DNA from 3 places in the Burkholderia pyrrocinia genome. Region 3 is predicted to be linked to each of the others. Evidence: predicted binding sites of a transcription regulator. Region 3 holds the regulator's gene; each other region holds the start of a gene.
The links. Region 3 encodes FliA, which starts transcription of late flagellar genes. Its sites were predicted from a motif close to CTAAAGTTTNNNNNNNNNNNGCCGNTA; they were not measured.
Positions count from the first base shown of each region.

Region 1: fliS (flagellar export chaperone FliS) is a predicted target of FliA. The motif match lies at 7,951-7,977, and genes of this name have one in related genera.
Region 2: flgK (flagellar hook-associated protein FlgK) is a predicted target of FliA. The motif match lies at 5,911-5,937, and genes of this name have one in related genera.

Region 1 is NZ_CP070977.1:3,265,104-3,274,998, forward strand. Features, by position in the region: gene JYG32_RS15150 (GMC family oxidoreductase) at 1-381, shown strand, start outside; gene JYG32_RS15155 (flagellar hook-length control protein FliK) at 409-1,800, opposite strand; gene fliJ (flagellar export protein FliJ) at 1,832-2,290, opposite strand; gene fliI (flagellar protein export ATPase FliI) at 2,296-3,840, opposite strand; gene fliH (flagellar assembly protein FliH) at 3,834-4,514, opposite strand; gene fliG (flagellar motor switch protein FliG) at 4,507-5,502, opposite strand; gene fliF (flagellar basal-body MS-ring/collar protein FliF) at 5,492-7,255, opposite strand; gene fliE (flagellar hook-basal body complex protein FliE) at 7,506-7,850, shown strand; gene fliS (flagellar export chaperone FliS) at 8,052-8,486, shown strand; gene JYG32_RS15195 (flagellar protein FliT) at 8,483-8,815, shown strand; gene JYG32_RS15200 (flagellar hook-length control protein FliK) at 8,953-9,895, shown strand, end outside.
Region 2 is NZ_CP070977.1:3,316,346-3,326,240, forward strand. Features, by position in the region: gene flgE (flagellar hook protein FlgE) at 1-313, shown strand, start outside; gene flgF (flagellar basal-body rod protein FlgF) at 334-1,092, shown strand; gene flgG (flagellar basal-body rod protein FlgG) at 1,127-1,915, shown strand; gene flgH (flagellar basal body L-ring protein FlgH) at 1,937-2,626, shown strand; gene JYG32_RS15425 (flagellar basal body P-ring protein FlgI) at 2,632-3,810, shown strand; gene flgJ (flagellar assembly peptidoglycan hydrolase FlgJ) at 3,811-4,797, shown strand; gene JYG32_RS15435 (flagellar brake protein) at 5,044-5,799, shown strand; gene flgK (flagellar hook-associated protein FlgK) at 5,994-7,925, shown strand; gene flgL (flagellar hook-associated protein FlgL) at 7,943-9,178, shown strand; gene JYG32_RS15450 (solute carrier family 23 protein) at 9,482-9,895, shown strand, end outside.
Region 3 is NZ_CP070977.1:2,936,023-2,945,917, reverse strand. Features, by position in the region: gene JYG32_RS13695 (DUF3443 domain-containing protein) at 1-526, shown strand, start outside; gene JYG32_RS13690 (DUF805 domain-containing protein) at 967-1,347, shown strand; gene flhB (flagellar biosynthesis protein FlhB) at 1,677-2,876, shown strand; gene flhA (flagellar biosynthesis protein FlhA) at 2,873-4,972, shown strand; gene flhF (flagellar biosynthesis protein FlhF) at 4,969-6,717, shown strand; gene JYG32_RS13670 (MinD/ParA family ATP-binding protein) at 6,710-7,528, shown strand; gene JYG32_RS13665 (RNA polymerase sigma factor FliA) at 7,551-8,285, shown strand; S-adenosyl-L-homocysteine riboswitch at 8,380-8,507, shown strand; gene ahcY (adenosylhomocysteinase) at 8,540-9,895, shown strand, end outside.

The sequences.
Region 1 (9,895 bases), 330 kb from region 3:
GTGCGCGGCACGCAGGCGATGCGCCGCATCCTGTCGCAGGCGCCGCTCGCGTCGCAGGGCGGGCGCGAGCTGTACACGCGGGCGGACCAGAGCGAAGCCGAGTTGCGTGCGACGATCGTCGCGCATGCCGACACGATCTATCACCCGGTCGGCACGTGCCGGATGGGCTCCGATGCGCGTGCGGTCGTCGATCCGCAACTGTGCGTGCGCGGCGTCGAAGGGTTGCGCGTGGTGGATGCGTCGGTCATGCCGACGCTGGTCGGCGGGAACACGAATGCGCCGTCGGTGATGATCGGCGAACGCGCGGCGGACTTCATCGTTGCCGCGCGCAAGGGCGGCGTACCGCGCGGCGAGGCGGCTGCCGCGGTGCACGGCCGCTGATCGGCGCGCGCACTTAAGCGGCAATGCTCAGGCAAACGTATCGACGAGGCCCGCGCGGCTCACGCGCGCGGCGGCCGGTGCGGATTGCGCAGCGTCGGTGGGTGCATCGACGGCTGACGATCCGCCGTGCCCGCGCCGCGACGACTGGCCGCGGGCGAAGGTCTGTTGCGGGTTCTGCTGCTGCGACGCGAAGCCGCCGTCGCTGACTGTCGCGCTGCCGAGCCCGAGCCCGCCCGCTTCCATCGCATCGCGCAGCTTCGGCAGCGCGGCTTCGACCGCGTCGCGCACCTGTGCGTGCTGCGACACGAACAGCGCATGCGCGTGGTTGTCCGCGACGCGCAGCACCACCTGCAGCGGCCCGAGATCGGGCGGGTTGAGCGTCAGTTCGGCGCTCTGCTGGTGCGCATTCGACAGGAATACGACCTTCTGGCTCAGCGCGTCCGTCCAGTCGGCGGTACCGACGTGCGGGGCGAGCACGTGCGGGTTGGCAGTGGCGATCGCGCTCGCGGCGGGCGACAACTGCAGGTTCGCCTGCGCCGCGGCCGCAGCCGTTGCGCCGGCCGCGAGCGTCGCGCTGGCCGCCGGGTCCGTCGCGTCGCCGGCTGCCGCGAGCGCATGCTGCGCGCCGGACTGCGCGTTCGCGTCGGCCTGCAGCGCCTGCGCGGTGACCTGCGTCGGCGTCTGCTGGGTGGCGAGCGCCCCTTTCGCGTCGGCGAGCGTGCGGTCGAACGTCGGCACCTTCGGCGTCAGCGGTGCGGCGGCGGTCGATGCAGACGATGCGGGTGCCGAAGCCGAAGCCGAAGCCGAAGCCGAAGCCGAAGCCGAAGCCGTTGCGCCGGCCGCGGGCATCGCGATCGCGCCCGAGCCGCCGGTCAGCTTGGCGAGCGCCGCTTGCAGCGCGTCGCGGCTCGACGCCGGCGTGGCCGGCTGGGCGGCCGCATCCTTGGCTGCGTGGTCCGCCAGCGCGGCCGTCGCGTCGGGCTGGCCGGACACGGCCGCCTTTTGCGCGGTAGCGGCGGCTGGGGCGGTATCGGCTGGCGTCGCGTTGTCCGTGCGTGCCTGCAGTTGTGCCTGCACGGCCGCGGCGGCCGCGAGTGCGCCGGCGTCGGGATTGGGGTTGGCGGTGGCGTTCGTGTCGTCGGTCGACCGGGCGTCGTCCGGGCCGGACGGCTTCGTGCCGGCGGCCGGCTTCGACGCGGCCTGCGTCGTCGACGCACCCGGCGTGCCGGCGTTCGCCGCGTCGCGCCGCGTGACGACGCTTTGCTTCAGCGTCTGCGCGAACGGCACGGCGGCCGTGGCGGTCGTGGTGGCAGCGGTGTCTTTGGCGGAGGCGGTGCCGGACGAACCCGAGCCGCGGGCGGCCTTGAGTGCGGCGCCGGCGGTGTCGATCAGCGCGCCGAGCAGGGGCAGGGGAGGCATGGCGGTTCTCTCGTTCGAATGCGGTGGTCGGTTACGACGAACGGGCCGCGTCGGCCCGCATGCGCAGGAGCTTCGCGGCGTGTTCATCGGAGTCGCGCTGTTCGCGCCGGGCGTCGCGCTGCGCTTCCTGCGCGACGCCGCGCGCCTGCAGGATTTCATACGAGCCGACGGTGCGTTTCTTCTGTTGCCAGTTCGGGCGTGCTTCGTCGATGCGGACTTCGGCCGCGGCCAGCACGTTGCGCTGCTGCGCGATCGCCGCGTCGAGCGTGTCGATGAACGCCTGGAAATTGCGCCAGTTGCCGGCCGGCATCCCGTTCTGCGCGGATTGCGCGAAGCGCGCGTGGTATTCGTCGCGATAGCGCAGCAGCGCGTCGAGCTGCTCTGCGGCCGAGGTGCGGTCGCGCTGCGCGGTACCGAGCTGCTTCGCGGCCGTGTCGAGGTCTTCCTGCGCGCGGTCGAGCAGCAACTGAAGGGGAAAGCCGGGAGCCATCGTGATCAGCCTCCGTAAGCATCGAACAGCGCATCGAGCCCGGCGAGGCTCGACGCGAACGGCGCGCATTCGCGAAAGCCCTGTTGCAGGAACGCCTCGATGCGCGGATAGAGCGCGATCGCGCGGTCGAGCTGCGCGTCGCGTCCGGGGGCGTACGCGCCGACCGCGATCAGGTCGCGATTGCGCTGGTAGCGCGACAGCATCTGCTTGAACTGCCGCACGTGGTCGAGATGCGTTTCGTCGATCAGCGCGGTCATCGCGCGGCTGATCGACGCCTCGATGTCGATCGCGGGATAGTGGCCGGCCTCGGCGAGCGTGCGCGACAGCACGATGTGGCCGTCGAGGATCGCGCGCGCCGAATCGGCGATCGGGTCCTGCTGGTCGTCGCCTTCGGTCAGCACCGTGTAGAACGCGGTGATCGAGCCGCCGCCTTCGGGCCCGTTGCCGGTGCGCTCGACGAGCGCGGGCAACTTCGCGAACACCGACGGCGGGTAGCCCTTCGTCGCGGGCGGCTCGCCGATCGCCAGCGCGATCTCGCGCTGCGCCATCGCGTAGCGCGTCAGCGAATCCATCAGCAGCAGCACGTGCTTGCCCTGGTCGCGGAAATACTCGGCGAGCGACGTCGCGTAGGCCGCGCCCTGCATCCGCAACAGCGGCGACACGTCGGCCGGCGCCGCGACGACGACCGAGCGCGCGAGCCCGTCTTCGCCGAGGATCTGTTCGATGAATTCCTTCACTTCGCGGCCGCGTTCGCCGATCAGCCCGATCACGATCACTTCCGCGCTCGTGTAGCGCGCCATCGTGCCGAGCAGCACCGACTTGCCGACGCCGGAGCCCGCGAACAGGCCCATCCGCTGCCCGCGGCCGACGGTGAGCAGCGCGTTGATCGCGCGCACGCCGACGTCGAGCACGTGGTGGATCGGTTCGCGTTCGAGCGGATTGATCGACGGCGCCGACAGCGGCGCATCGACCTTCGACGCGAGCGGGCCGAGGCCGTCGAGCGGGCGGCCCGACGCGTCGACGACGCGCCCGAGCATCTCCCAGCCGACCGGCAGCCGCTTCGCGCCCGCGAGCGGATCGGTGACGGGCGCGCTTTCGCGCGGCCACACGCGCGCGCCGGGCAGCACGCCGGCGACGTCGGTGGTCGGCATCAGGAACAGGCGGTCGCCGGCGAAGCCGACGACTTCCGCTTCCGCGTGCGGCAGCGTGCTGCCGGGCGGCAATTCGATCGTGCATTCGGCACCGACCGACAGGCGCAGCCCGATCGCCTCGAGCACGAGGCCCGCCGCGCGCGTGAGGCGCCCGCACGGCCGCAGCGGCAGCGCGCGGTGGCTGCGCGCGGCGAGCCCGTTCAGGTGCGTGCGCCAGTGCGCGAGATGCGGATTGTGCGGCGCGCGCGGCGTGGTGCCGGATGCGGCGGCCGCTGCGTGCGGCTTCGCGTCGTGTGCGGTGTCGTGTGCGGCAGCGGGGCCGAACGATGCGAGCGCGAGCTCGCGTTCGAGCGGCGTCATGCCGTCATGCGCGAGCGATTCGGGCGGCCGCGTCACCACGTGCTCACCTTGCCGATCGCGGCGGCGACGCGCTGCCAGCGCGTGGGCAGCGTCGCGTCGACCTCGCCGGTCGCGGCGTGCGCGCGGCAGCCGCCGCGCTCGATCGACGCGTCGGTGCGCACGTTCCAGCCGAGCGTATCGAGATCGTCCTGCAGATAGGCTTCGACGACGGGCAGGTCGGCCGGATTCACCGCGAGATGCGGCGCGCCGGACAGCGCGGGTTCGGCCGCGAGCACGTCGCGCACGGCCGCGACGAGCGCGGCCGGGTCGTGTTTCACGTGCTGGCGCACGACCTGCTGCGCGATGTCGAGCGCGAGCTGCGCGATGTCGGACGCGAGATCGTGCTCGGCGGTCGACACGGCCTCGCGGAACGACGCGGCGAGCGCCGCGAGCTGCGCGGCTTGTTCGCGCGCATCGGCCTGGCCGGCCTCGAAACCCTGTTCGCGGCCCTGCTCGAACCCGGCCTGGTAGCCGAGCGCCTGGCCTTCGACGTGGCCGGCCGCACGGCCTTCGGCGTGCGCGGCGTCGCGCACGCGCTGCAGTTCCTCGGCGAGCGCGGCGGCGGCCGCTGCCGCGTCGTCGGTCGGCGGCGGCGGCGGCGGGTCGAACGACGCCATCTCCCACCGCTGGTAGGCGGTGAGGGTGCCCGCGCGATCGCTCGCCGAATCAGACATACGCGTCTTCCGCCTTGCCGCCGATCACGATCTGGCCGCTCTCGGCGAGGTTGCGCACGATCTGCAGGATGCGGCGCTGCTGCGTCTCGACTTCGGACACGCGCACCGGGCCGCGCGCGTCGAGATCCTCGGCGAGCAGTTCGGCGGCGCGCTGCGACATGTTCGCGAGGAACTTCTGGCGCAGCGCGGGCGGCGCGCCTTTCAGCGCGACGATCAGTGTTTCCGACTCGACTTCCTTCAGCACCATCTGGATCGCGCGATCCTCGAGTTCGAGCAGGTTCTCGAACACGAACATCTGGTCGACGATCTTCTGCGCGAGATCGGCGTCGTACTGGCGCACGCTTTCGAGCACGCCTTCCTCGTGCACGCTCGTCATGAAGTTCAGGATCTCGGCCGCGGTGCGGATGCCGCCCATCGGGCTGCGCTTCAGGTTGTCGCTGCCGGACAGCAGGCCGGTGAGCACGTCGTCGAGCTCGCGCAGCGCGGCCGGCTGGATGCCGTCGAGCGTCGCGATCCGCAGCAGCACGTCGTTGCGCAGCCGCTCGGTGAAGCACGACGCGATCTCGGACGCCTGGTCGCGGTCGAGGTGCACGAGGATCGTCGCGATGATCTGCGGATGCTCGTTCTTGATCAGTTCGGCCACGGCGCCCGAGTCCATCCACTTCAGGCCCTCGATGCCGCTCGTGTCGCTGCCCTGCAGGATGCGGTCGATCAGCACGCCGGCCTTGTCCTCGCCGAGCGCCTTGGTCAGCACCGAGCGGATGTACTCGCTCGAATCGAGTGACAGCGCGGTGTGCTGCTCGGCTTCCTTCACGAAGTCCTGCAGCACGTCCTCGACCTGCTCGCGCGTGACGTTCTTCAGCGCGGCCATCGCGGCGCCGATCTTCTGGACCTCGCGCGGCGCGAGGAACTTGAATACCTGCGCGGCCTCTTCCTCGCCGATCGACATCAGCAGCAGCGCGCTCTTGGTCAAGCCTTCAGCGTTCATCGGACACCCAGTTCTTCACGACGGTGGCGACGATCTTCGGATCCTGGCGGGCGATCGTGCGCGCGTAGTCGAGGTTGCGTTCGTAGCGGTTCTTCTCGTTCTCGAAGCCGAGCAGCAACGAGTCGGCTTCCTCGGTCATGACCGGCGCCGGCAGGCCGTCGAGCACGACCGGATCTTCCGGCGCCGCGAGCGCCGGCGCGACCGGCTCGGCCGGCGGGAACGCGCGGCGCATCGCCGGGCGTACGAACATGAAGTAGAGCGCCGCCGCGGCCGCCGCGATGCCGAGCCATTTCGCGGCTTCCTTCGCCATCGCGATCATGTCGGGCTGGCGCCACCACGGCAGGTCGGCGTACGGGTCGCTCACGGTCGAGAACGCGCTGTTCACGACGTTGACCGAGTCGCCGCGCTTCTCGTCGTAACCCATCGCGTCCTTCACGAGCTGCTCGACCTGCGCGAGCTTCGCGGGCGGCAGCGGCTGCATCGTCACGTGGCCCTTCGCGTCGGCGATCGGCTGGTAGTTGACGACGACCGCGACCGACAGCCGCTTCACGCTGCCCATCGGCTGTTCGAGATGGCGGATCGTCTTGTCGACTTCGTAGTTGGTCGTCTGGTCCTTGCGGTCGCTGACCGGCGTCGTCTGCGGCGCATTCTGGCCGTTGCCGGCGACGACCGGCGCGGAAGCCGGCTGCGGCGGCGTGTTCGACAGCGCGCCCGGCACGCCCGACGCGCCGCCCTGCGCGAGTTCGGTCGCGCTGCTGGTCTGCTGGCTGCGGATTGCGGCCTGCTGCTGCGTGCCGTTCGGGCCATAGCTTTCCGACGTCTGCTCGATCTTCGAGAAATCGAGGTCCGCGCTGACCTGCGAGCGCGCGTTGCCGGCGCCGAAGATCGGCACGAGGATCGCGTCGATGCGCTTCTGCGTGTTGTGCTCGACCTGCTGCACGTACTTGAGCTGGCTCGCGTCGAGGCCCGACGCCGAAGCCGGCTGGGTCAGCAGGTTGCCGTCCTGGTCGACGATCGTCACGTTCTTCGCGGGCATGTCGGGCACGCCGGACGACACCATCCGCGTGATCGCCTGGACCTGGCCCTCGTCGAGCACGCGGCCCGGGTAGAGGTCGACGAAGACCGACGCGCTCGGCGCTTCCTTGTCGCGCACGAATACCGACGGCTTCGGGATCGCGAGATGCACGCGTGCGCTGCGCACCGCGTTGATCGATTCGATGGTGCGCTGCAGCTCGCCTTCGAGCGCGCGCTGGTAGTTGACCTGTTCGGCGAACTGGCTGATGCCGAATTTCTGGTTGTCCATCAGCTCGAAGCCGACCGAGCCGCCCTTCGGCAGCCCCATCGCGGCGAGCTTCAGGCGCGTTTCATGCACCTGGTTCGACGGCACGAGGATCGCGCCGCCGGCATCGGCGAACTTGTAGGGAACGTTTGCCTGCTGGAGCGCGGTAATGATCGCGCCGCCGTCGCGGTCCGACAGGTTGCTGTACAGCACGCGGTAGTCGGGCGTGCGGCTCCACAGCACGAGCGCGGTAATCGCGGCGATCGCGAACGCGACGGCGATCAGGAACGGCAGCTTCGGGTTGCCCTTCATCCGCGAGATGCCGGGAATGCGTTCCGCGAAGCCGCCGAGCCCGAAGTCCGCGCCGGCGACGCCCGCGCCCGGCAACGCGGCGGCCGCGGCGGCGCCGGGCGCCGGGCTGGCGAGGCCCGCGCGGGCGTCGGGGTTGATCAGCGAGTTGGCCTGCGAATCCATGCGTCGAGTTTCTCCGGAGCGGGACGACTGAGCTCGCTCGGACGAGCGGGCGGACAATGACACGATGCGATTATCGTGACCCGGGCCGGACTCCGATCGACCGAAAAGAGCGGGGTTTCCCCCGTACTTTCTCGGCTTTGCCGCGCGGCGCGCTGCTATCCTTTTTCGCGATCCGGTATGGTGCGCGTGGTGCGGCGCCGGCGGAAACGCCCGGTGCGTCCGGGTCTCTTCTCTTATGTCTGGGGACAGCATGGCTGCGAACGTCAGCGGAATCGGTTCGGTGTTGCAACAGATGCAGTCGATGGCCGCGCAGGCGTCGGGCGGCGTCGCAAGCCCGACGGCGGCGCTTGCCGGCTCGGGCGCGGCGACGGCCGGCACGTTCGCGAGCGCGATGAAGGCGTCGCTCGACAAGATCAGCGGCGACCAGCAGCACGCGCTCGGCGAGGCGCAGGCGTTCGAGGTCGGCGCGCCGAACGTGTCGCTGAACGACGTGATGGTCGACATGCAGAAAGCCAACATCGGCTTCCAGTTCGGGCTTCAGGTCCGCAACAAGCTAGTGAGCGCTTACAACGACATCATGCAGATGTCGGTGTGACGCGACGGGCATCCGGGGACGGCCAACCGGCGACGGCCTCCGGGCTTGCCGGGCAGGGCCGGCGGGCCGGCATCCCGGGTCCGGCGGCGGCCCCGCGCGCCTAAAGCTTTTCAAATCCCTTCCGATAACTCCGGAGAAGGCCGCGTCGTGCGATGCACGGCGGCGGCTCCCGTATAGCCAAGGCATGACAAGGAGAAGCGCATGTTTTCCCCAGGACACGCTGGAGCCAGTGCTTACGCGCGTGTCGGCGTCGAGACGGGGGTGATGGGCGCCTCCCCGCACCGGCTGATCGCGATGCTGTACCAGGGCGCGCGGCAGGCGATCGCGCTGGCGCGCATGCATCTGCAGCAGGGCAACGTGTCCGCGCGCGGCGAAGCGATCGGCAAGGCGATCCGGATCGTCGAGAGCGGCCTGCAGGCGTCGCTGAACCGCGACGTGGGCGGCGAGATCGCGGGCCGGCTCGACGCGCTGTATGCGTATATCGGCCGGCGCCTGCTGGAAGCGAACGCGCAGGCGAGCGACGCGATGCTGGTCGAGGTCGACGGGCTGCTCGCCACGCTCGAGGAAGCATGGACGGGCATCGCCCCGGAAGTCGCGCGGATGGCCGCGCAACAGGCAGTGGAAGCAGCACGATGAATCTCAAGGCCGAATACTTCGCGCGTTACGAGGCGCTCGCGGCCGTGTCGGGCCGGATGCTGTGCGCCGCGCGCGGCGCCGACTGGAGCGCGTTGCCGGGGTTGCAGGCCGAATTCATGCAGCTCGTCGCCGGACTGAAGGAAGCCGATCCGGGCGTCGCGCTCGACGAATCGGATCTCGGCCGCAAGCTCGACCTGATTCGCCGCATCCTGGCCGACGACGCCGCGATCCGCGATCTCGCGAGCCCGGACGTCGCGCGGCTGTCCGCGCTGTTCGAGGCGCGGCGCTCGACCAAGGTATTGACCGACCTCTACCGCGCGCGCGGGTAGGGCCCGTTTTCCGGGGCGACGGGCGCGGAGTGCCCGCACCCGTTGCCGCATGCGGCACGCGCGCTATTCCCGCGGGCGGCACTGGCGTGCCGCGCCCGGATTCGCAACGATGTGGCTGAGGTGAGCAGGCTCCGATCATGACCGGTATCGACTCCGTTGCAGCCGCGCTGCTGGCGAGCCGTCTCGACAGCCTGCTGACCGGCACCGTATCGGCGCCCGCCGGCGGCGGCGCGACCTCGCAGGTCGGCACGCCGGGTACCGGTGCGTCGTCCTCGCCGCCGGCCGGCGGCCAGCCCGCCGCGCCGCAAGCCTCCACACAGACCGCGCTGTCCGATGTCGGGCGCGTGCTCGACGCGATCTCGCGCGCGGGCGGCGACGCGACGCCGGCGATCGCCGGGCGTGCGCCGCTGCTGGCCGATCCCGCCGTGCTGCTGACCGATACGGCCGTGCCGGCGCGTGCGCCGGCCGCGTCCGATCCGGCGGCGTCTTCCACGCCTTCTTCCGCCGCGGCGGCGCGCGAAACGACCGCGCTGCCGCCGGTCGCAGCGTTGCGCGCAGCGCTCGCGCAGGCCGTGAGCGAGAGCGGCCTCTTCTACGAATCCCATCTGGCGCAGTGGCTGGCCGGCCAGCGTCCGCTCGCGGCGCTGATGCGCGAGCCGCAGGCGCGCCTGACGGCCGCGCTCGCGCCGGCCGACCCGGGTGCCGCGCAGCACGATTCGACCGACGTGCTCGACGAACTGCTCGCGCAGCGCCCGCCGCTGCCGGCGACCACGCGGGCGACCGCGCAGGCGGGCACGCCGGCCCAAGGCGGCGCGCCCGCTCGCGATTCCGCGCAGGCGTGGCCGGCGGCCGCCCGGCAGGGCGCGTCGCTGCCGCCCGATACCGTCGATCCGCTCGGCGCGCACGCCGACCCGCGCTGGACGCCGGCGCGTGCCGAGCTGGCTGCCGCGTCGTCCGATCCACCGGCGCAGACGCTCGCCACCGTACACCCGGCCGCCGTGCCGCTCGTCAGGCAACAGCTCGACGCACTCGCGACCGACCAGTTCCGCTGGACCGGCGAGGCGTGGCCCGGCGCGCGGC
Region 2 (9,895 bases), 380 kb from region 3:
GCTGACCGGCAACTACTCGAACGGCCAGACCGCCGTGCTCGGCCAGATCGCGCTCGCGAACTTCAACAACCCGAACGGGCTGGTCAACCTCGGCGGCAACCAGTATGCGGAATCCGCCGCATCGGGCGTGCCGCAGATCTCCGCGCCGGGCAGCACGAACCACGGCACGCTGCAGGGCAGCGCGCTCGAGAACTCGAACGTCGACCTCACGTCGCAGCTCGTCAACCTGATCACCGCGCAGCGCAACTACCAGGCGAACGCGCAGACGATCAAGACGCAGCAGACCGTCGACCAGACGCTCATCAACCTGTGACGCACGGATAACCGGCAGCCATGGACCGACTGATCTACACGGCGATGACGGGCGCGTCGCAGGCGCTCGACCAGCAGGCGACAGTCGCGAACAATCTCGCGAACGCGTCGACGACGGGCTTTCGCGCGCAGCTCGCGACGTATCGCGCGGTACCGATGAATTTCGGCGACGGCAGCGCGATCGACCCGACGACGACGCGCACCTACGTGCTCGCGTCGACGCCCGGCGCGGATTTCGCGCCGGGTCCGATCACGCGCACCGGCAATCCGCTCGACGTCGCCGTGCAGGGCGCCGGCTGGCTGTCGGTGCAGACGGCCGACGGTAGCGAGGCGTACACGCGCGCCGGCAACCTGCACGTCGACGAGAACGGCCAGCTCGTCAACGCGAGCAACCTGCCGGTGGTCGGCAACGGCGGCCCGATCTCGGTGCCGCCGAACGCGGAAGTGACGATCGGCAAGGACGGCACCGTTTCCGCGCTGATGCCGGGCGACCCGCCGACGGCGGTCGCGATCGTCGACCAGATGAAGCTCGTCAATCCCGATCCGGCCACGCTCACGCGCGGCAACGACGGGTTGTTCCGCACCGCCGACGGCAATCCGGCCGACGCCGACACGAACGTGGTCGTCACGCCGAATTCGATCGAAGGCAGCAACGTCAACCCGGTGAGCGCGATGGTCGCGATGATCGACAACGCGCGCGCGTTCCAGCTTCAGTCGAAGCTGATCCAGACGGCCGACCAGAACGAGCAGTCGGCGAACCAGCTGCTCAACTTCAGCTGAGCGCCCGCGCCAGCCCACGCAGGAGACCTTACAAGTGAACCGTTCGCTCTACATCGCCGCCACCGGCATGAATGCGCAGCAGGCGCAGATGGACGTGATTTCGAACAACCTCGCGAACACCAGCACGAACGGCTTCAAGGCGTCGCGCGCGGTGTTCGAGGATCTGCTTTACCAGACGATCCGCCAGCCCGGCGCGAACTCGACGCAGCAGACCGAGCTGCCGTCGGGCCTGCAGCTCGGTACCGGCGTGCAGCAGGTCGCGACCGAGCGCCTGTACACGCAGGGCGGCCTCACGCAGACCGGCAACTCGAAGGACGTCGCGATCAACGGCTCGGGCTTCTTCCAGGTGCTGATGCCGGACGGCACGAACGCGTACACGCGCGACGGCTCGTTCCAGACCAACGCGCAGGGCCAGCTCGTCACGTCGAGCGGCTACCAGATCCTGCCGGCAATCACCGTGCCGCAGAACGCGCAGTCGCTGACGATCGGCAAGGACGGCGTCGTGTCGGTCACGCAGCCGGGCTCGGGCAACGCGGTGCAGATCGGCTCGCTGCAGATCGCGACCTTCATCAACCCGGCCGGCCTCGAGGCGCGCGGCGAGAACCTGTTCTCCGAGACGACGTCGTCGGGCGCGCCCAACGTGTCGCAGCCGGGGCTGAACGGCGCGGGCGTGCTCAACCAGGGTTATGTCGAAGCGTCGAACGTGAACGTCGTGCAGGAGCTCGTCAACATGATCCAGACGCAGCGTGCCTACGAGATCAACAGCAAGGCCGTGACGACGTCCGACCAGATGCTGCAGACCGTCACGCAGATGAAGACCTAACCGGAACACCCCGTCGTCGCCATGAAGCAGGTTCGCCTCCTCCCGTCAGCCACCGTCCGCGCCGCATGCGCGGTCGCGGTGGCGGCGCTCGCCGGTTGCGCGCAGATCCCGCGCGATCCGATCATCCAGCAGCCGATGACGGCGCAGCCGCCGACGCCGATGTCGATGCAGGCGCCCGGCTCGATCTTCAACCCCGGCTACGCGGGGCGGCCGCTGTTCGAGGATCAGCGGCCGCGCAACATCGGCGACATCCTGACGATCGTGATCGCGGAGAACATCAACGCGACGAAATCGTCGGGCGCGAACACGAACCGGCAGGGCAACACCGACTTCAACGTGCCGACGGCCGGCTTCCTCGGCGGGCTGTTCGCGAAGGCGAACCTGTCGGCGTCCGGCAACAACAAGTTCGCGGCGACGGGCGGCGCGAGCGCGGCGAACACGTTCAACGGCACGATCACGGTGACCGTCACCAACGTGCTGCCGAACGGCAACCTCGTCGTCAGCGGCGAGAAGCAGATGCTGATCAACCAGGGCAACGAATTCGTGCGCTTCTCGGGCGTCGTCAACCCGAACACGATCTCGGGCGCGAACTCCGTCTTCTCGACGCAGGTCGCCGACGCGCGGATCGAATACTCGGCGAAGGGCTACATCAACGAAGCCGAGACGATGGGCTGGCTGCAGCGCTTCTTCCTCAACATCTCGCCGTGGTGATGACGATGCAGAAGACCCTGTCCAGCCGCCTGTCGTCCCGCGCGCAAGCCTTCGCGCGGCTCGCCGTCGCGTTCGTGGCCGCGGCCTGCGTGTTCGGCGCGGCGCCCGCGCACGCGGAACGCCTGAAGGATCTCGCGCAGATCCAGGGCGTGCGCGACAACCCGCTGATCGGCTATGGCCTCGTCGTCGGTCTCGACGGCACGGGCGACCAGACGATGCAGACGCCGTTCACGACGCAGACGCTCGCGAACATGCTCGCGAACCTCGGCATCTCGATCAACAACGGGTCGGCCAACGGCGGTTCGTCGTCGCTGAACAACATGCAGCTGAAGAACGTCGCGGCCGTGATGGTGACCGCCACGCTGCCGCCGTTCGCGCGGCCCGGCGAGGCGCTCGACGTGACCGTGTCGTCGCTCGGCAATGCGAAGAGCCTGCGCGGCGGCACGCTGCTGCTCACGCCGCTGAAGGGCGCGGACGGGCAGGTGTACGCGCTCGCGCAGGGCAACATGGCGGTCGGCGGCGCGGGGGCCAGCGCGAACGGCAGCCGCGTGCAGGTGAACCAGCTCGCGGCCGGCCGGATCGTCGGCGGCGCGATCGTCGAGCGTTCGGTGCCGAACGCGATCGCGCAGATGAACGGCGTGCTGCAACTGCAACTGAACGACATGGACTACGGCACCGCGCAGCGGATCGTGTCCGCGGTCAATTCGAGCTTCGGCCCGGGCACCGCGACGGCGCTCGACGGCCGTACGATCCAGCTCGCCGCGCCGGCCGACTCGGCGCAGCAGGTCGCGTTCATGGCGCGGCTGCAAAACCTCGACGTGAGCCCGGACAAGGCCGCAGCGAAGGTGATCCTGAACGCGCGCACCGGCTCGATCGTGATGAACCAGATGGTCACGCTGCAGAGCTGCGCGGTCGCGCACGGCAACCTGTCGGTCGTCGTCAACACGCAGCCGGTCGTGTCGCAGCCGGGGCCGTTCTCGAACGGGCAGACGGTGGTGGCGCAGCAGTCGCAGATCCAGCTCAAGCAGGACAACGGCGCGCTGAAGATGGTGACGGCCGGCGCGAATCTCGCCGACGTCGTGAAGGCGCTGAACACACTCGGCGCGACGCCGGCGGACCTGATGTCGATCCTGCAGGCGATGAAGGCGGCCGGCGCGTTGCGTGCCGACCTGGAGGTCATCTAAATGGCAGCCACGCTCCCGAATGCGAACGACCTCACGCAGCGCTTCGCGCTCGACGTGCAGGGTTTCGACGCGCTGCGCGCGCAGGCGAAGCAGTCGCCGCAGGCCGGCGCGAAGGCCGTCGCCGGGCAGTTCGACGCGATGTTCACGCAGATGATGCTCAAGAGCATGCGCGACGCGTCGCCCGATGGCGGGCTGTTCGATTCGCATACGTCGAAGATGTACACGTCGATGCTCGACCAGCAGCTCGCGCAGCAGATGTCGACGCGCGGGATCGGCGTCGCCGACGCGCTGATGAAACAGTTGCTGCGCAACGCGGGGCAGGGCACGGGCGGCGACACGGCGGCCGATGTCGGCGCGGGCGGCCTGGGCGCGGGCGGCCTCGGCACGGCCGGCAACGAAGGCAGCCTCGCCGCGATGAACGCGATGGCGCGCGCGTATGCGAACGCGGCCGGGAACAACGGCGGGCTCGCCGGCGCGCGCGGCTATTCGGGCGGCAGCGCGCTGACGCCGCCGCTGAAAGGCGCGAGCGGTGCGCCGGACGCCGACGCGTTCGTCGACCGCCTCGCCGCGCCGGCGCAGGCCGCGAGCGCGACCACGGGCATCCCGGCGCGCTTCATCGTCGGCCAGGCCGCGCTCGAATCGGGCTGGGGCAAGCGCGAGATCCGCGCGGCCGACGGCTCGACCAGCTACAACGTATTCGGCATCAAGGCGAGCAAGGGCTGGACCGGCCGCACGGTGTCGGCGCTGACGACCGAGTACGTGAACGGCACGCCGCGCCGCGTGGTCGCGAAATTCCGCGCGTACGACTCGTACGAGCACGCGATGACCGATTACGCGAACCTGCTGAAGAACAATCCGCGCTACTCGGGCGTGCTGAGCGCGAGCCGCAGCGTCGAGGGCTTCGCGCACGGGATGCAGAAGGCCGGTTACGCGACCGACCCGAACTATGCGAAGAAGCTGATCTCGATCATGCAGCAGATCGGCTGACGAACCAGGGCCTGTTCCTGCTGATAACAGGCCCCAGCCACCGCCAGTTGGCCCCTTTCGGACCGCGCCCGGCAGCCTGCCGCGCGCGGTTTCAACGTTTGCGCGAAAAAAATCGGCAAATCGATCTAAACTTTCGGTCAGCACTGCCGCTAAGTGTGAGAGACCTGCGACCGGGCCCCCGTTCTGGCCCGGTTTTACTGCGCACCGGTTGCCCCGGGCGCCCATGACAAGAAAGACCGGCTAGCCATGAATATCGAAACGTCGACCGACCCCAGCCTGGATGCAGGTCACTCCGGGCCCGACTATGCCCGCCGCAATCCGCTGGAAATTGGCGTGCAACTGCGCAACCTCGTGAACCGCGGCGATTTCCTGACCGTCCAGTATCCGGGCGGCCAGCTCGTCACGCGCCTGCTCGAGGTCGACGTCGGCGCGCGGACGTTCACGTTCGACTGGGGGGCGCTGTCCGAGCAGAACGCCGGCATCCTCGGCGCGTCGCACTGCACGTTCGCGGCCTCGCCGGAGGGCGTGCGCGTCGAATTCACCACGGGCACGCCGCGCGAGACGCGCTACGAGGGGCTGCCCGCGTTCGTCGCCGATTTCCCCGAAGTGCTGATGTGCATCCAGCGCCGTGAATATTTCCGCGTCGATGCGCCGATCGTCGATCCGTTCCTGTGCCGCGGCAAGCTGCCGGACGGCGAGAGCTTCCTGTTCGAGGTGCACAACCTGTCGCTCGGCGGCGTGGGGCTGCGCACGGCCGACGAACGCGTCGAGGCGCTCGAGGTCGGCACGCTGCTGCCCGACGTCGAACTCGAGCTGACCGGCCACGGCAAGCTGTCGCTCGACCTGCAGCTCGTGTCGCAGCGCTCGACGCAGATGCCGAACGGGTCGCGGCGCTACCAGCTCGGCTTCCGCTACATGTCGCTGCCGGGCAGCGCCGAGAACACGCTGCAGCGGCTGATCACGCAGCTCGAGATGAAGCGCCGCTCGCTCGCGCGGGCCTGACGCACACGCGGTCGCCGGCCTCGCACGGGCCGCCCGCGTACCACGGCCGGCCCCGCCCGCCGGACGCTTCGACCCGCGACGCACGAGCGCGCGCCGCGCGTGCATTTTTCCCTCAATTTTTTCGATCCGCGGCCGTTATACCGGGAGTCACGCAACCCGGCGGCCGCAGCGCGGCCGGCTCATCAGGATCGCGCATGTCCAACACACTCATGAACCTCGGCGTCAGCGGCCTGAATGCCGCGCTCTGGGGCCTCACGACGACCGGCCAGAACATCAGCAACGCCGCGACGCCGGGCTATTCGGTCGAACGACCGGTCTATGCCGAGGCGAGCGGCCAGTACACGAGCAGCGGCTACATGCCGCAGGGCGTCAGCACCGTCACCGTGCAGCGGCAGTACAGCCAGTACCTGAGCGACCAGTTGAACGGCGCGCAGACGCAGGGCGGCGCGCTGTCGACGTGGTATTCGCTCGTCACGCAGTTGAACAACTACGTCGGCAGCCCGACGGCCGGCATCTCGACCGCGATCACGAGCTACTTCACCGGGCTGCAGAACGTCGCGAACAGCGCGTCCGACTCGTCGGTGCGACAGACCGCGATGAGCAATGCGCAGACGCTCGCGAACCAGATCACCGCGGCCGGCCAGCAGTACGACGCGCTGCGCCAGAGCGTGAACACGCAGCTGACGAGCACCGTCACGCAGATCAACGCGTACACCGCGCAGATCGCGCAGCTCAACCAGCAGATCGCGTCCGCGAGCAGCCAGGGCCAGCCGCCGAACCAGCTGATGGACCAGCGCGACCTCGCGGTGTCGAACCTGTCGAACCTCGCGGGCGTGCAGGTCGTGCGCAACAGCGACGGCTACAGCGTGTTTCTCGCGGGCGGCACGCCGCTCGTCGTCGCGAACAAGAGCTACCAGCTCGCGACCGTCGCGTCGCCGTCCGATCCGAGCGAGCTGACCGTCGTGTCGCAGGGGATCGCCGGCGCGAACCCGCAGGGGCCGAACCAGTACCTGTCGGACGCATCGCTGTCGGGCGGCACGCTCGGCGGCCTGCTCGCGTTCCGCAGCCAGACGCTCGACCCCGCGCAGGCGCAGCTCGGCGCGATCGCGACCAGCTTCGCCGCGCAGGTCAACGCGCAGAACGCGCTCGGCATCGACCTGTCGGGCAATGTCGGCGGCAACCTGTTCACGACCGGCTCGCCGATCACCTACGCGAACCAGGGCAACACCGGCAACGCGGCGCTGTCCGTGTCGTTCGCGAACGCATCGCAGCCGACCACGAGCGACTACACGCTGTCGTACGACGGCGCGAACTACACGCTGACCGACCGCGCGAGCGGCACGGTGGTCGGCTCGTCGACGTCGATGCCGGCTTCGATCGGCGGGCTGAACTTCTCGTTCTCGTCCGGCTCGATGAGCGCCGGCGACAAGTTCACCGTGCAGCCGACGCGCGGCGCGCTGAACGGCTTCGGCCTCGCGACGTCGAACGGCTCGGCGATCGCGGCGGCGGCGCCGTACGTACCGTCGGCCACCACGACGAACACGGGCACCGGGACGATCGGCGCTCTGTCGGTCACGAGCGCAACGGCCGCGGCCAATGCGCACAATTACACGATCACGATGGGCGGGACGTCGGCCGCGCCGTCCTACACGGTCACCGACAACACGGCCGTGCCGCCGACGACCACCGCCGCGCAGCCGTACCAGTCCGGCTCGCCGATCACGCTGACGGCCGGCGTCACGGTGACGGTATCGGGCACGCCGGCGGTGGGCGACACGTTCAAGGTCGCGCCGAACACGGGCGGCACGAACGACGGCAGCAACGCGCTCGCGCTGTCGAAGCTCGTCAACTCGAAGTCGTTCGCCAACGGCTCGACCACGCTGACCGGCGCGTACGCGAACTACGTGAACAGCATCGGCAACACGACGAGCCAGCTGAAGTCGTCGAGCGCCGCGCAGACCGCGCTGGTCGGCCAGATCACGTCCGCGCAGCAGTCGGTGTCGGGCGTGAACCAGAACGAGGAAGCGGCCAACCTGATGCAGTACCAGCAGCTCTACCAGGCGAACGCGAAGGTGATCCAGACGGCGTCGACGCTGTTCCAGACCGTGCTCGGCCTGTTCAACTGATTTCGGGGATCGAAGCGATGCGGATTTCCACCACCCAGTTCTACCAGATGAACGTCGCTCAGATGAGCGACCAGCAGGCGCAGCTCTCGCAGCTGTACCAGCAGATCTCGAGCGGCGTGAGCCTCGCGACGCCGGCCGACAACCCGCTCGGCGCGGCGCAGGCCGTGCAGCTGTCGATGACGTCGGCGACGCTGTCGCAGTACGCGTCGAACCAGAACGCCGCGCTGTCGTCGCTGCAGAAGGAAGACCAGACGCTCATCAGCGTCAACAACCTGCTGAACAGCATTCATACGGTCGTGATCCAGGCCGGCGACGGCTCGATGTCCGACAGCGACCGCTCGGCGCTGTCGACGCAACTGCAGGGCTATCGCGACCAGCTGCTGACGCTCGCGAACTCGACGGACGGCTCGGGCAATTACCTGTTCTCGGGCTTCCAGTCGACCACGGCGCCGTTCTCGAATGCGCCGGGCGGCGGCGTGACGTACAGCGGCGATACGGGCACGCGCCAGGTGCAGATCGCCGACACGCGTGCGATCTCGCAGGGCGACAACGGCGCGAACGTGTTCCTGTCGGTGCCGATGCTCGGCAGCCAGCCGGTGCCGCTCGCCGGCGCGACCAACACGGGCACCGGCACGATCGGCGCGGTGTCGATCACGAGCCCGTCGGCCGCGACCAACGCGCACCAGTTCGCGATCACGTTCGGCGGCACGGCGGCCGCGCCGACCTATACGGTCACCGACAACTCGGCCGTGCCGCCGACCACGACCGCCGCGCAGCCGTATTCGGCCGGCGCGGGGATCGCGCTCGGCAACGGCCTGTCGGTGCCGGTGTCGGGAACGCCCGCGCCCGGCGACACGTTCACGGTCACGCCCGCGCCGAAGGCCGGTACCGACGTGTTCGCGGCGCTCGACACGATGATCGCCGCGCTGAAGGTGCCGATCAGCAGCAACACGACTTCCGCGGCCGCGCTCGCGAACGCGATGACCACCGGCACGACGAAGCTGAACAACATGATGACGAACGTCCTCACCGTGCAGGCGTCGGTCGGCGGCCGCGAGCAGGAAATCAAGGCGATGCAGACCGTGAACCAGACCAACACGCTGCAGGTCAGCAGCAACCTGGCCGACCTGACGAGCACCAACATGGTGACGACGATCAGCCAGTTCCTGCAGATGCAGAACGCGCTGTCCGGCTCGCAGAAGGCTTACGCGCAGCTTCAGAACCTGTCGCTGTTCCAGTACATCAATCCTTGATGCACGGGGCGCCGGCGGCGATGTGAGCACACGCTTGCATCGCCGCCGGCGCCATCCGCCGCCCGCGCGCAACGCACGGACGGCCGCTTCACCGGGCCGCGTGGCCGCGCACCGGTTCGCGCATGCGGCAAGCCGCGTCCCGCGCCTGTCGGCCCCGCTTGTCAGTCCCGCTTGTCAGTCCCGCTCGTCAGCCCCGCGTGTCAGGCCGCTTGCCAGCCTTATTCGCGCTCCGTAAACTCGCGCCAGATTCCAGACCGGCGCGCCCTCCGCAGCCGGCGACAGACCGACAGGAGCCCCTTCCCCATGTCCGATTCCTACTTCCCGCGCTGGCGGGTGCAATCGACCGGCGCGGCGTCGCGCGTGGTCGGCCCCGACGAGCGCCTGCCGTGGCCGCAGATGGTCGCGATGGGCGTGCAGCACGTCGTCGCGATGTTCGGCTCGACCGTGCTCGCGCCGCTGCTGATGGGCTTCGACCCGAACCTGTGCATCTTCATGTCGGGCATCGGCACGCTGCTGTTCTTCGCGCTGGTCGGCGGCCGCGTGCCGAGCTACCTCGGCTCGAGCTTCGCGTTCATCGGCCTCGTGATCGCGGTGACGGGCTACGGCGGCAGCGGCCCGAACCCGAACATCCCGGTCGCGCTCGGCGGGATCGTCGCGTGCGGCGTCGTGTATGTCGCGCTCGGCGCGCTGGTGCAGGTGATCGGCACGCGCTGGATC
Region 3 (9,895 bases):
TTTCGCGACCGACAACAACGGCGTGATCGTGCAGATGCCGGCCATCTCGAGCAGCGGGCAGGCGAGCGCGACGGGCCAGCTGATCTTCGGGATCGGCACGCAGAGCAACAATGCGCTCGGCGCGTCGACCGTCATGACGTCGACCACGACGGGCGACGTCAGCGCGTCCTTCCTCGGCAGTACGGTGACGGCGTTCTTCGATACGGGTTCGAACGCGTATTTCTTCAACGATTCGTCGCAGACGGTCTGTTCGAGGAACACGCAGTTCTACTGCCCGTCGTCCACGACGACCTATACGGCGACGCTGACCGGCCAGAACAGCGCGAGCGGCACCGTGTCGATGCCCGTCGCGAACGCGGATACGCTGTTCGCGAACGCGTCGACGTTCGCGTTCAACGACATCGCGGGGCCGTTCGGCTCGGCCGGATGGCTCGACATCGGCATTCCGCACTTCTACGGCAAGACGATCTACTTCGGGATGGACAAGCGCTCGAGCGGCGGCGCGGCGCCTTTCGTCGCGTTCTGACGCGGCACGACCGCAGGCGGCAACGAGGGGGCGAGCGATCGCCCCCTTTTTTTTTATCCGGAGACCGCGCGCACTACGAATGGGATCGGGAGCGGGAATGGCGAAGGGCAGCGCGACTGGCGCGCCCGCGTAATGCCGGCCGGCCGGTAAATCGAATGCCGCGCGACCGGATCGATTATCGATCGCGTCCGGATTCATTCGGTTGTAATCAAACGCTTGATTATCTGGGGCTGGTGTTCCTGTCCGGTCTTCAAGATTATTAAAATGACGCGATATGCAAACCTGCGGCGCCGCATTACGTTAGGGCAGCCGTTCCCGCGACGGTGCAACGGGGTGTGCGCGCCGGCCGGCATGCGAAAAGAGATGGAGTCTGTCGAAATTCAAACCTATAATGCCGGCGTTGTTTCCGGGGTGCCAATATAAAACAGGAGGGTAATAAGATGAATTTTTCCGAAGCCATTCGTTCCGTACTCAATCAATACGCGAAATTCGAAGGCCGTGCGCGTCGTGCCGAATACTGGTATTTCGCGCTGCTGAGCTGCATTCTTTCGGTCGTCTCCCAGGTAATCGGCGCGGTCGGCCGCAACGCGGGTCTGGTTACGCTGTTGCTGCTGGGCGTGCTCTTCCTGATTTCGCTGGCGCTGATCGTTCCGGGCATCGCGGTCAGCGTGCGCCGCCTGCACGATACGGGCCGCTCGGGCTGGTTCCTGCTGATCGGGCTGATTCCGATCGTCGGCGCCATCCTGCTGCTCGTGTGGATGTGCTCGCGCGGCACCGAAGGCACGAACCGCTTCGGCGCGAATCCGATCCCGGCGCTCTGAGCGCCGCCTGCCCCGACGCGCGACGCCGTCGCGTCGGGGCCCGACTTCCCCGTTTTCCCGTTCCTCCGCTTCACCGTTCCCGCTTCGCGCCGTCACCGTCCCGTCCGGGAGCCGCGTTTCACCGTTGTGCCGATCGCCGCGTTTTTCCGCCGCCTCGCACCCCGTCGCGCGCCGTTCCACCTCCCATCCAGCCCCGTTCGCGCGGGCTCGCCCGATTCCCCGAAATACCCCCCTTTCCCGGCTTTGCTCGACCGATCGGCGTTTGACGCCTCCATGAATAATCGGTGTCACTGGAAAGCGGCATTCCGCCGTACCCGACTGGAGGCCCCGTGGCAGACGAGAGCGATCTCGACAAGACCGAAGCCGCCACTCCCAGACGCCGCGAGAAGGCGCGCGAGGAGGGGCAGGTCGCGCGTTCGCGCGAACTGGCTTCGTTCGCGCTGCTCGCGGCCGGATTCTACGGCGCGTGGCTGCTCGCGGGCCCGTCGGGTGCGCATCTGCAGGCGATGCTGCGCGGCGCGTTCACGTTCGACCGCGCGACCGCGTTCGACACGAACCGGATGCTTTCGGCGGCCGGCAGCGCGAGCCTCGAAGGCTTCGCCGCGCTGCTGCCGATCCTCGCGCTCACCGGCCTCGCGGCGCTGCTCGCGCCGATGGCGCTCGGCGGCTGGCTGATCTCGCAGAAGACCTTCGAGCTGAAGTTCGACCGCCTGAACCCGATCTCGGGCCTCGGCCGGATCTTCTCGATCCAGGGGCCGATCCAGCTCGGGATGTCGCTCGCGAAGACGCTGGTCGTCGGCGGAATCGGCGGCATCGCGATCTGGCGCAGCAAGGACGAGCTGCTCGGCCTCGCGACGCAGCCGCTCGGCACGGCGCTCCCCGACGCGCTGCACCTGGTCGCCGTGTGCTGCGGCACGACGGTCGCCGGGATGCTGGTGGTCGCCGCGCTCGATGTGCCTTATCAAATCTGGCAGTACAACAAGAAATTGCGCATGACGAAGGACGAAGTGAAGCGCGAGCATCGCGAGAACGAAGGCGATCCGCACGTGAAGGGGCGGATCCGCCAGCAGCAGCGCGCGATCGCGCGCCGCCGGATGATGGCGGCCGTGCCGAAGGCCGACGTGGTCGTCACGAACCCGACGCACTTCGCCGTCGCGCTGCAATACACGGACGGCGAGATGCGCGCGCCGAAGGTCGTCGCGAAGGGCGTGAACCTCGTCGCCGTGCGCATCCGCGAACTCGCGGCCGAGCACAACGTGCCGCTGCTCGAGGCGCCGCCGCTCGCGCGTGCGCTGTATCACAACGTCGAACTCGAGCGCGAGATTCCCGGTTCGCTGTACTCGGCCGTCGCCGAAGTGCTCGCGTGGGTCTACCAGCTCAAGCGCTTCCGTTCGGAAGGCGGCGCGTTCCCCGCAGTGCCGGTCGATCTCGACGTGCCGGCCGAACTCGACAAGGGCACGTCGGTGCCCGTCGACGATGAACGAGAGGAAGCCGAGGACACGCTCGGCAAGCAAGGAGCCTCCGCATGAGCACCCCGACCGGCCTGTTCGCGAAGCGCACGAACCCGTTCGCGGGCACCAACCTGCGCGCGCTCGCAGGCCCCGTCCTCATCTGCATGATCCTGGGGATGATGATCCTGCCGCTGCCGCCGATGCTGCTGGATCTGCTGTTCACGTTCAACATCGCGCTGTCGGTGATGGTGCTGCTCGTCAGCATGTACACGATGAAGCCGCTCGACTTCGCGGCGTTCCCGAGCGTGCTGCTGTTCTCGACGCTGCTGCGCCTGTCGCTGAACGTCGCGTCGACGCGCGTCGTGCTGCTCGAGGGCCACACGGGCCCCGACGCGGCAGGCCAGGTGATCGAGGCATTCGGCCACTTCCTGGTCGGCGGCAACTTCGCGGTCGGCATCGTCGTGTTCGTGATCCTGATGATCATCAACTTCATGGTGATCACCAAGGGCGCGGGGCGGATCGCCGAAGTGTCCGCGCGCTTCACGCTCGACGCGATGCCCGGCAAGCAGATGGCGATCGACGCCGACCTGAACGCCGGCCTCATCAACGAGGAACAGGCGCGCAAGCGCCGCCTGTCCGTGTCGCAGGAAGCCGAGTTCTACGGGTCGATGGACGGCGCGTCGAAGTTCGTGCGCGGCGACGCGATCGCCGGCCTGATCATCATGGCGATCAACGTGATCGGCGGGCTGATCGTCGGGATGGTCCAGCACGACATGAGCTTCGCGGCGGCCGGCACGAACTACACGCTGCTGACGATCGGCGACGGCCTCGTCGCGCAGATCCCGTCGCTCGTGATCTCGACCGCGGCCGGCGTGATCGTGTCGCGCGTCGCGACCGACGAGGACATCGGCACGCAGATCACCGGGCAACTGTTCACGAACCCGCGCGTGCTGACGATCACCGGCGTGATCATCGTGATCATGGGGCTGATCCCGGGGATGCCGCACTTCGCGTTCCTCGCGCTCGGCGGCGGCGCGATCTGGCTGGCCCGCACGCAGACCCGGCGTGCGGCGGCCCGCAAGGCGGCCGGCGACCTGACCGACATCGCGCCGCCCGCCGTGCTGCCGTCCGATAGCCACGAGGCGACCTGGGACGACGTGCAGTTGATCGACCCGCTCGGCCTCGAAGTCGGCTACCGGCTGATCCCGCTCGTCGACAAGAACAGCGACGGCGAGCTGCTCAAGCGCATCAAGAGCATCCGCAAGAAATTCGCGCAGGAAATCGGCTTCCTGCCGCCGGTGATCCATATCCGCGACAACCTCGAACTGCGGCCGAACGCGTACCGGATCGCGCTGAAGGGCGTCGAGATCGGCGTCGGCGAAGTGTTCCCGGGCCAGTGGCTCGCGATCAACCCCGGCCAGGTGACGGCCGCGCTGCCGGGCGCCGTCACGCAGGATCCCGCGTTCGGGCTGCCGGCCGTGTGGATCGACGTCGCGCTGCGCGAACAGGCGCAGGTGTACGGCTACACGGTGGTCGACGCGAGCACGGTCGTCGCGACGCACCTGAACCATCTCGTCGTCCAGCACGCGGCCGAGCTGCTCGGCCGCCAGGAAGTGCAGGCGCTCGTCGAGCGTACCGGCAAGGACGCGCCGTCGCTCGTCGAGGACCTCGTGCCGAAGACGATCTCGCTGACGACGCTGCAGAAGGTGCTGCAGAACCTGCTCGAGGAAGGCGTGCCGATCCGCGACATGCGCACGATCCTCGAGGCCGTGTCCGAACATGCGGGCCGCGGCGACGCGTTCGAGATCACCGCCGCGGTGCGGCTCTCGCTCGGCCGCGCGATCACGCAGCAGTGGTATCCGGGCGCGGGCGAGATGCAGGTGATGGGCCTCGACTCGAATCTCGAGCGCGTGCTGTCGCAGGCGCTCGCCACCGGCGCGAATCCGGGCCTCGAACCCGGCCTCGCGCACAACCTTCTGACCGGCACGCAGCAAGCGATGCTGCGTCAACAGAATCTCGGGCTGCCGCCCGTGCTGCTGGTGCAGCACGCGCTGCGCGCGATGCTCGCGCGTTTCCTGCGCCGCAGCCTGCCGCAATTGAAAGTGCTGTCGTATGCCGAAGTGCCGGACACACGCACGATCAAAGTCGTTAACGTCATCGGGGGTTCCGCTTGAACATTCGCAAATTCACCGGCGCGACGAGCCGCGACGCGCTTCGTCTGGTGCGCGAGGCGCTCGGCGCCGACGCGGTCGTGCTGTCGAACCGCACGCTCGATGACGGCAGCGTCGAAATCGTCGCACTCGCCGATTCGGACCTGGCCGCGGTGACGCCGCCGGCCGCCGCGCGGCCGCGGATCGCCGCGCCGCGCGTGCCGGAATCCGTGCCGGCCGCGGCGGTGCCGGGCATCGTGTCGCGCCCGGGCGGCGCGCTCGCGCGCCCGAGCGTCAATCCGTATGCGGCAGGTGAAGGCGGGCTGCCGGACGTGTTCTCGTCCGTGTTCGGTGCAAGCGCCGAAGCGGACGAAGCAGCCGCGCAATCCTCGACGATCGATGCAGACGCGCCGGCTGCGGCAGCGCCGTCGATCGCCGCGCCGGCCGCAGGATGGCCTGCCCCCGCTTCCGAACCCGCGCCGTGGCTCGTCGAGCACGCGAAGCGCCTGACGCAGCAGCGCGACGCGCTGATCGCGCGTACCCAGGCGCCGCCTGCCGCGCCGCCAGCCAGCGCGCCCGCGCCGCAGGGCGCCGCGAGCGCGCCGTCGCCCGACTGGGCACGCGACATCGTGCGCGATGCCGAACGCCGGATGCCGGCAGCCGCGCCGCGCACGCCCGACGCGAGCACCGCGAACGCCGCAAAGGCGGCCGAGCGCACGCGGCTGTCCGCCGACGCGGCCGCCGCGGTGGCCGATGCGGTGAAGTCGCGCATCGAGCGGATCGTCAACGATACGGTGATGCAGGAGCTCGGCGAACTGCGCGGAATGATGGAAGAGCAGTTCGACAGCCTGAAGTGGCACGACCGCCAGCGTCGCAGCGCCGTGCATGGCGCGCTGACGAAGCACCTGTTCGCGGCCGGCCTGTCCGCGCAGCTCGTGCGGATGCTCGTCGACAACCTGCCGTCCGGCGACGGCGCGCAGACCTTCGAACAGGCCGCCGAATGGGCGCAGTCGGTGCTCGCGGCGAACCTGCCGGTGCTCGACAGCGAGGACGCGCTGATGGAGCGCGGCGGCGTGTTCGCGCTGATGGGGCCGACGGGCGTCGGCAAGACGACCACCACCGCGAAGCTGGCCGCGCGGTGCGTGATGCGCTTCGGCGCGAGCAAGGTCGCGCTGCTGACCACCGACAGCTACCGGATCGGCGGCCACGAGCAGCTGCGCATCTTCGGCAAGATCCTCGGCGTGCCGGTGCACGCGGTGAAGGATGCGGGCGATCTCGCGCTCGCGCTGTCCGAGCTGCGCAACAAGCACATCGTGCTGATCGACACGATCGGCATGAGCCAGCGCGACCGCGCGGTGTCCGACCAGATCGCAATGCTGCACGGCGCGAACACGCCGGTGCAGCGCCTGCTGCTGCTCAACGCGACCAGCCACGGCGACACGCTCAACGAAGTCGTGCAGGCGTACCGCAGCGCGGGCGAGCATCCGGACCTCGCCGGCTGCATCCTCACGAAGCTCGACGAAGCGACCCACCTCGGCGGCGTGCTCGACACGGTGATCCGCTACAAGCTGCCGGTCCACTACGTGTCGACCGGCCAGAAGGTGCCGGAGAACCTGTATGTCGCATCGACCAGATTCCTGCTGAAGAGCGCGTTCTGCGTGCCGCGCGACGGCTCGCCCTTCGTGCCGCAAGACGAGGACATGCCGACGCTGCTTTCCGCCCTGACCGCACGTTCCACCGCCGAGCTGCACGAGGTGCGATTTGGATAAACGAACCATCGACCAGGCCGAAGGGCTGCGGCGCCTGTTGGCCGGGCGCACGTCGCGCATCGTCGCGGTGACGGGCGGGCCGGCGGGTGTCGGCTGCACGTCCGCCATCGTGAACCTGGCGGCGGCGCTCGCGTCGCTCGGCAAGGATGTGCTCGTCGTCGACGAGCGCGCCGACGTGCATTCGGCCAGCGCGACCCTCGCGGGCGCATGGCTGCGCGACGGCGAGCGCACGCGGGTGGCCGCCGGGTTCGGCCTGTGCGCGGCCGCGCGGCTCGCGCGCGCCGGCTACAGCGACGCGCAACTGAGCGACTTCATCGACGGCCCGGCCGACATCGTCCTCGTCGACGCGCAGCTCGGCGCCGACGGCTCGTTCTCGGCACTCGCGCGCGAAGCGCACGACGTGCTGGTTGTCACGCGGGTGGCCGCGCAGGCGATCACCGAGGCGTACGCGTGCATGAAGCGGCTGCATTTCGCGCACGCGCTCGCGCAGTTCCGCGTGCTGACCAATCACGTCGGCAGCCATGCGGACGCGAAGACGGCCTTCGACAACCTCGCGGGCGTCGCGAGCCGCTACCTGACGGTGTCGATCGCCGATGCGGGCTGCGTGAGCGCCGATCCGCTCGTCGAGCACGCGCGCGAACTGATGCATGCGGTGGTCGACGCGTTCCCGTCGTCGTCGGCCGCGCGCGACTACCGGCAGATTGCCGCCGACCTGCTGTACTGGCCGATGCGCCCGCGTTCGGGTGCGGGCCGCGCCGTCCACGCGGGCGGCAAGCCGTCGTATGAGGCGGGCGCGGCACACGCCGCGTGAGCGCCACCGGAAGGAGGGGGCCATGATGTACAACGCTCAAGGAAAGATGTCCCAGGCCGACGTGCTCGCGCAATATGCGCCGCTCGTGCGTCGCCTCGGGCTGCAGCTCGTCGCGAAGATGCCGGCGAGCGTCGACCTCGACGACCTGATCCAGGCCGGCATGATCGGCCTTATGGACGCGGCCGGCCGCTACAAGGAAGACCAGGGCGCGCAGTTCGAGACCTACGCGACGCAGCGCATCCGCGGCGCGATGCTCGACGAGCTGCGCAGCAACGACTGGCTGCCGCGCAGCCTGCGCAAGACGTCGCGCGAGGTCGAGCACGCGGTGCACCAGGTCGAGCAGCATCTCGGCCGCTCGGCGAGCGAGACCGAGATCGCGCTGCACCTGAACATGCCGCTCGACGAATACCAGGGGATGCTGCAGGACCTGCACGGCAGCCAGCTCATCTATTACGAGGATTTCGACCGCGCGGCCGACGACGAGCCGTTCCTCGACCGCTATCGCGTCGATCACGCCGATCCGCTGTCGGCGCTGCTCGACGAGCACCTGCGCGAGGCGCTCGTCGAGGCGATCGAGCGGCTGCCGGAGCGCGAGAAGCTGCTGATGTCGCTGTACTACGAACGGGGTCTGAATCTGCGCGAGATCGGCGCGGTGCTCGAAGTGAGCGAATCGCGCGTGTGCCAGTTGCACAGCCAGGCCGTCGCGCGCCTGCGCGCGCGGCTGCGCGAACAGGCGTGGGTCGGCGCGGAGTCCTGACCCTTTCCGGACGGCGACGCGCGCCGACGCGGCGCGCTTGAATCGCTCGAGTCGCTTGCGCATTGTGCGCGCCGATTTGCTACAATCCCTCCCGTTTTCCGAGGAGCGTTGCGACGGACCATTCAGCGTCCGCCAGGCTCGGAAGGCTTCACCAAGCAGCCGTGCGGCGCGCGTTTCGCGACCGTCGCGCCGGCTCCGCTTCCTGAACGGCGCTCACGTCACCAATCTAGAAACTTTTTAGAAAGGAGGGCGTGATGAACGCCATTATCGATTCGCAAGCTTCCAAGGATTACGTCGTCGCCGACATGGCGCTGGCCGGCTGGGGCCGCAAGGAACTGAACATCGCCGAGACCGAAATGCCGGGCCTCGTGCAAATCCGCGACGAATACAAGGCGCAGCAGCCGCTGAAGGGCGCACGCATCGCCGGTTCGCTGCACATGACGATCCAGACGGGCGTGCTGATCGAGACGCTGAAGGCGCTCGGCGCGGACGTCCGCTGGGCGTCGTGCAACATCTTCTCGACGCAGGACCACGCCGCGGCCGCGATCGTCGAAGCCGGCACGCCGGTGTTCGCGTTCAAGGGCGAATCGCTCGACGAATACTGGGAGTTCTCGCACCGCATCTTCGAATGGCCGAACGGCGAATTCGCGAACATGATCCTGGACGACGGCGGCGACGCAACGCTGCTGCTGATCCTCGGCTCGAAGGCCGAGAAGGACCGTTCGGTGATCGCGAAGCCGACCAACGAGGAAGAAGTCGCGCTGTACAAGTCGATCGAGAAGCACCTCGACATCGACGCGACCTGGTACTCGAAGCGCCTCGCGCACATCAAGGGCGTGACCGAAGAAACCACGACCGGCGTGCACCGCCTGTACCAGATGGAAAAGGACGGCCGCCTGCCGTTCCCGGCGTTCAACGTGAACGATTCGGTCACGAAGTCGAAGTTCGACAACCTGTACGGCTGCCGTGAATCGCTCGTCGACGGCATCAAGCGCGCGACCGACGTGATGATCGCGGGCAAGGTCGCGGTCGTCGCGGGCTACGGCGACGTGGGCAAGGGCTGCGCGCAGTCGCTGCGCGGCCTGGGCGCTACCGTGTGGGTCACCGAAATCGATCCGATCTGCGCGCTGCAGGCGGCGATGGAAGGCTACCGCGTCGTGACGATGGAATACGCGGCCGACAAGGCCGACATCTTCGTGACGGCCACCGGCAACTTCCACGTGATCGGCCACGATCACATGAAGGCGATGCGCCACAACGCAATCGTCTGCAATATCGGCCACTTCGACTCGGAAATCGACGTCGCGTCGACCCGCCAGTACCAGTGGGAAAACATCAAGCCGCAGGTCGACCACATCATCTTCCCGGACGGCAAGCGCGTGATCCTGCTGGCGGAAGGCCGCCTCGTGAACCTCGGCTGCGCGACCGGCCACCCGTCGTTCGTGATGTCGAACTCGTTCGCGAACCAGACGCTCGCGCAGATTGAGCTGTTCGTGCGCGGCGGCGAGTACGAGAACAAGGTGTACGTGCTGCCGAAGCATCTCGATGAAAAGGTTGCGCGCCTGCACCTCGCGCGCATCGGCGCGAACCTGTCGGTGCTGTCGGACGAG